Regions from separate parts of the Enterobacter sp. Taxon_8 genome, predicted to be linked through region 2. Evidence: predicted binding sites of a transcription regulator. Region 2 holds the regulator's gene; the other holds the start of a gene.
The links. The regulator CRP, encoded in region 2, controls carbon source genes, mostly activating them, when cyclic AMP is high. The targets are predictions, from matches to a motif close to ATGTGANNNNNNTCACAT.
Positions count from the first base shown of each region.

Region 1 (3,130 bases), 2.1 Mb from region 2:
TTTGTGCCGCCGCGCGCGCAGGCCGCACACCAGATGGCAAGCCTGGTCCTGCACAACATTCTGGCGCAGTACAAAGGCAAGCCAATGAAGGCCTATGTCTACAAAGACCATGGTTCTCTGGTGTCTCTGTCAAACTTCTCTACCGTCGGCAGCCTGATGGGTAACCTGATGCGCGGCTCGATGATGGTAGAAGGGCGCATTGCCCGCTTCGTGTATATCTCCCTGTATCGTATGCACCAGATTGCGCTGCACGGCTATTTCAAAACCGGGCTGATGATGCTGGTCGGCAGAATCAACCGCGTGATCCGTCCGCGTCTGAAGCTGCACTAATCTTTCACTCCCTCCGGGCTCTCCGGAGGGAGTTTTTAGCATTTCATGCTGTAGATCACAGATTGAGTGCTTAAGAGTTCTCCTAAATACAATATATCTCCTCTGAACGCCCCTTTTTTGATCCTTTATCTGATTGGCGAAGCCGTGCCTCCATTGCAAAATTGTTACCAATAGCAACAAAGGAGGAAGTCCCGTGAATAAATCAATGTTGGCGGGTATAGGGATTGGCGTCGCGGCTGCGTTAGGTGTGGCTGCCGTTGCCAGTCTCAACGTATTAGATCGCGGCCCGCATTATGCGCAGGTGGTTTCTGCTACACCGATTAAAGAAACGGTAAAAACGCCTCGTCAGGAGTGCCGTAACGTCTCCGTGACGCATCGTCGTCCGGTGCAGGATGAGAACCGCATTGCCGGTTCTGTTCTGGGCGCGGTAGCGGGTGGCGTGATTGGTCACCAGTTCGGCGGCGGCCGGGGTAAAGATGTGGCGACCGTGGTCGGCGCGCTGGGTGGCGGCTATGCCGGTAACCAGGTGCAGGGCGCGATGCAGGATAACGATACCTACACCACGACTCAGCAGCGCTGCAAAACCGTCTATGACAAGTCGGAAAAAATGCTGGGCTATGACGTGACGTATAAAATTGGCGATCAGCAGGGCAAAATCCGCATGGATAAAGACCCGGGCACGCAAATTCCACTGGATGGAAATGGCCAGCTGGTTCTGAATAACAAAGTGTAAAAAAGATGTTCTCTGAATTTAGCTCCTCATGCGCTCAGGCTGAGGAGCTTTTTTTTTGCTTCAGATTTTCAGTAGCTCAGGCCACAGCCGCAGCGTGGTTTCGCTTATATTCTGCAGTTTTTCCAGCGTAGCCCCTTCACGGGCGCTGATCGACATCCCCTGCAAAATACAGCTCAGGTATTGCGCCAGCAGCTGTGGGTTGCACTGGGCAGGGATTTCACCGCGCTGCTGGCGCTGAGCCAGAAATGCGCTAAGCGTCTCCTCCTGCATGGCATGCCGCGATTTCACCGTATTGGCAATCTCTTTAGAGGACGCCGCCAGGGTGGCAGAGGTATTAATCATAAAGCAGCCCGCAGGCGTCTCTTTACTGGTGAAGCAGGTCGCGACGGCGGTGAAATAATCCCGAAGCGCCTGTTCGACGCTTTTCTCTTCACAAAACAGCTGGGCTTCGTGTTTCGCCGCAAAGCGCGAAATGTATCTGTCCAGCACCGCCCTGAACAGCCCCTCTTTATTGGTAAATTCGGCATACAGCGTCGGCGCTTTTGCTCCGGTAGCTTCTACCAGATCGGAAAGCGAGGTTGCTTCATACCCATGTTGCCAGAAGAGAGTCATGGCCTTATCAAGCGCTGCATCCCTGTCAAACACTTTTGGTCGGCCACGGCTTTTCTTCGCACAACTCGTGACGTCGGTTGTCATGTGCCGTTGGTCCTCTGTTGGTTTGTTGAATGACCATTATAAAAATAAACGCAAGTCACCACCAGCGCTGAATGCTTAAAAATAAATTAATCATATGAGTATGAAAAATAACGACTTTAAAATTAAGTTAACGACCATTATAAAATTGTGTTGACGCGTGATGTGGATCACATTTATGATTTACCTATCGATCGTTAACTAAATGATTAACGACCTCCAAATTCATCTGCTAAAGGTAAACATCATGAAAAACGTAAAAACCCTCATCGCTGCCGCTGTTCTGAGTTCACTCTCTTTCGCAAGCTTTGCTGCTGTACAGGTGCAATCCACCCCTGCTGACCAGCATAAAGTCGGGACGATCTCTGCCTCTGCCGGGACTAACCTGGGTTCCCTGGAAGATCAGCTGGCGCAAAAAGCGCAAGAGATGGGTGCAAAATCTTACCGCATCACCTCTGTGACCGGTCCTAACACCCTGCACGGCACCGCCGTCATCTACAAATAAGCCGGGCATAAACCCTCATTTATGCCACTGCAATAGAAAACGCCCTGCTGAGCAGGGCGTTTTTTTATTTCTGATTTACATCGACTGCTGGGCAACATCGTGATGCCGGGTGACATCGGTCGGCATGCCTGAGCGGGCCTCCATTGCGCGCTCCATCACCTCGCTGTTGGTATTCGCATTCGTTTTGAAGCTTACCATCGCGGCATTCAGGTTAATGGGCAGCGTCTGAGGATCGTCGCCAATGTTTTTCGATAGCGGCTGATGAATTTCAACCAGCCGCACTCCGCCCGGCTCCTCAGAAACCTTAATCGGCGTATTGATAATATTCACTTTGGTACCCGGCGTAACGACGTTAAACAGCGTTTTGATATCGTCATCGCGCAGACGAATGCAGCCGGAGCTGACGCGCATGCCGATGCCAAAGTCCGCATTCGTTCCGTGCAGCAGGTAAACGCCGCCGTAGGCCGCCAGACGGATTGCGTGGTGACCCATCGGGTTATCCGGGCCTGCTGGCACCACGGCCGGAAGATCGATGCCCTGAGCTTTATAACGGGCACGAATATTGGCCGTCGGGGTCCAGGTTGGATTCGCGCGTTTATCCGAGACGGTTGTGACCATCGTCGGCGTCAGGGTGTCGCCGCCCAGCTGACCAATACCAATCGGGTAGACAGTCACCTCATTTTTACCCGGCGGATAATAGTACAGGCGTAGCTCCGCCAGGTTTATCACGATCCCCTCGCGCGGGGCGTCCGGAAGGATAGTCTGTAACGGGATTGTCAATACGCTGCCCGCGCGCGGGACGTACGGGTCGACGCCGGGGTTCGCCTGCAGCAGAGCCAGAAAACCGACGTTATATTTTTTGGCAATGG
Region 1 is NZ_CM177989.1:2,826,541-2,829,670, reverse strand. It holds gene AC4IBF_RS13470 (NAD(P)/FAD-dependent oxidoreductase) at 1-330, shown strand, start outside; gene AC4IBF_RS13465 (glycine zipper 2TM domain-containing protein) at 524-1,063, shown strand; gene AC4IBF_RS13460 (TetR/AcrR family transcriptional regulator) at 1,124-1,759, opposite strand; gene bhsA (multiple stress resistance protein BhsA) at 2,004-2,261, shown strand; gene ldtC (L,D-transpeptidase LdtC) at 2,337-3,130, opposite strand, start outside.
Region 1: the regulator CRP is predicted to act here: its motif matches at 1,915-1,932, upstream of bhsA (multiple stress resistance protein BhsA).

Region 2 (3,130 bases):
CTACTTCGGCCCGGAGGCCAACGACTTCGGCCTGCTGGAACAAACCTTTATCGAGTATGGTCAGAGCGGCAAAGGGCAGTCCCGCAAGTATCTGCATACCTATGATGAAGCCGTTCCCTGGAATCAGGTGCCGGGAACCTTTACCCCATGGCAACCGCTGCCGGAACCCACTGACGTCCTGTTTTACGAAGGATTACACGGCGGCGTGGTCACCCCGCAACACGATGTGGCGCGCCACGTGGACCTGCTGGTCGGTGTGGTCCCTATCGTGAACCTGGAGTGGATCCAGAAGCTGACGCGCGACATGAGCGAACGTGGCCATTCGCGAGAGGCGGTAATGGACTCGGTGGTACGCTCCATGGAAGATTACATCAACTTCCTGACGCCGCAGTTCTCCCGCACCCATATCAACTTCCAGCGCGTGCCGACGGTGGATACCTCCAACCCGTTTGCCGCCAAAAGTATCCCATCCCTGGATGAGAGCTTTGTGGTGATCCATTTCCGCAATCTCGAAGGCATTGATTACCCCTGGCTACTGGCCATGCTGCAGGGCTCGTTTATTTCGCACATGAATACATTGGTCGTGCCGGGCGGAAAAATGGGGCTGGCGATGGAGCTCATCATGACGCCGCTGGTGGAGCGACTGATGGAAGGGAAGCAGATTGCGTGAGCATGTTCCCTCTCCCTGTGGGAGAGGGTTAGGGTGAGGGCATCAACACGCACGATGCCCCATCAATCACGCCTCGATCACTTCATACGAATGCGTGATTTTTACCGCTTTCTCCAGCATTAATGCCACAGAGCAGTACTTCTCCGCAGACAGATCCACCGCACGCGAGACCGCCGCGTCTTTTAGTTCTTTACCTGTGACCACAAAGTGCAGGTTAATATGGGTGAACAGACGTGGCGCCTCTTCACGCCGTTCTGAGGTGAGTTTAACCTCACAATCCGTCACGTCATGACGACCTTTTTGCAGAATCGACACCACGTCAATGGCGCTGCATCCGCCTGCCGCCATCAGCACCATTTCCATTGGGCTTGGCGCTTTATCGCCGGAGTTACCGTCCATTAAAATCTGGTGCCCTGACGCGGATTCGCCCAGGAACGTTAAACCTTCAACCCATTTCACGCGCGCTTGCATATTCTTAAACTCCAACGTTGCATTTTTGGTGACAGATTACGCGTGCGTTACATTTCTCGCAATGGAAGGCGACCTGCATCATGCTGAAGCGAGACACCAGGAGACACGCGGCGAAAGCTATGCTAAAACACTCTGGATGCTACAGTAATACATTGACGTTACACATGTATGCAGAGGACATCAAACTTTACTGGCTGCGAAACGTTACGGTAGCCGACTTCCCAGGGTATGGGTAAGAATTCGATTGCAACCCCAGAGTCCGGATGCATCTGATGACTCTGGTGACAGCTTATAACAGAGGATAACAGCGCATGGTGCTTGGCAAACCGCAAACAGACCCGACTCTCGAATGGTTCTTGTCTCATTGCCACATTCATAAGTACCCATCAAAGAGCACGCTGATTCACCAGGGTGAAAAAGCGGAAACGTTGTATTACATCGTTAAAGGCTCGGTGGCAGTGCTGATCAAAGATGAAGAAGGGAAAGAGATGATCCTTTCTTATCTGAACCAGGGCGATTTCATCGGTGAACTGGGCCTGTTTGAAGAGGGCCAGGAACGTAGCGCCTGGGTTCGTGCAAAGACAGCATGTGAAGTGGCTGAAATTTCTTACAAGAAGTTCCGTCAGCTGATTCAGGTTAATCCTGACATTCTGATGCGTCTTTCTTCCCAGATGGCACGCCGTCTGCAGGTCACCTCAGAGAAAGTGGGTAACCTCGCCTTCCTGGACGTTACCGGCCGTATCGCACAAACCCTGCTGAACCTGGCGAAACAGCCAGACGCCATGACCCACCCGGACGGCATGCAAATTAAAATTACCCGTCAGGAAATTGGTCAGATCGTCGGTTGCTCCCGTGAAACAGTAGGCCGTATCCTGAAAATGCTGGAAGATCAAAACCTGATCTCCGCCCACGGTAAAACCATCGTGGTCTACGGAACGCGTTAATTCCGCTTAAACGGCGTGCCATCGCAAGGTGTCACGCCGTTTTTGTCTCTACTCCCCATGTGGCGCAGGCTGATCTATCACCCGGAAGTTAACTACGCACTGCGACAAACGCTGGTGTTGTGTCTTCCTGTGGCCATAGGCCTGATCCTCGGACATCTTCAGCAGGGCCTGCTGTTTTCCCTCGTGCCCGCCTGCTGCAACATCGCCGGTCTGGACACGCCGCATAAGCGCTTTTTCAAACGCCTGATCGTTGGCGGCTGCCTGTTTGCGGGCTGTAGCCTCGCCGTACAGCTTTTACTGGCTCGTGATATCCCGCTGCCGCTGATCCTGACCGTGCTGGCGATGACCCTCGGCGTCACGGCGGAAATCAGTTCGCTGCACGCCCGCCTGCTTCCCGCGTCGCTGATTGCGGCCATCTTCACGCTGAGTCTCGCCGGGAATATGCCGGTGTGGGAGCCGCTGCTGATCTACGCTCTGGGGACGCTCTGGTACGGGCTGTTTAACTGGTTTTGGTTCTGGCTGTGGCGGGAACAGCCGCTGCGCGAATCCCTGAGCCTGCTCTATGTGCAGCTTGCGGATTACTGCGAGGCCAAATACACCCTGCTCACCCAGCATACCGATCCGGAAAAATCCTTACCGCCGCTGCTGACGCGCCAGCAGAAGGTGGTGGATCTCATAAGCCAGTGCTATCAGCAGCTACACATGCTCGCCGCCAACAAGAACCACGAGTACAAACGCCTGCTGCGCACCTTCCAGGTCGGGCTGGATCTACAGGAACATATCTCCGTGAGCCTGCACCACCCGCAGGAGGTACAAAAGCTGGTCGAGCGCAGCCACGCCGAAGCGGTGATCCGCTGGAACGCGCAGACCGTCTCCGCACGCCTGCGGGTGCTGGCCGATGATATTCTCTACCACCGCTACCCGACGCGCTTTAACATGGATAAACAGCTCGGCGCGCTGGAGAAAATCGCCCGCCAGCATCCGGATAACCCGGTCGGACAGTTTGCCGCCTGGCACTTCAGCCGCATCGCCCGGGTGTTGCGCA
Region 2 is NZ_CM177989.1:394,111-397,240, reverse strand. It holds gene AC4IBF_RS01800 (phosphoribulokinase) at 1-670, shown strand, start outside; gene AC4IBF_RS01795 (OsmC family protein) at 737-1,141, opposite strand; gene crp (cAMP-activated global transcriptional regulator CRP) at 1,453-2,085, shown strand; gene AC4IBF_RS01785 (YccS/YhfK family putative transporter) at 2,143-3,130, shown strand, end outside.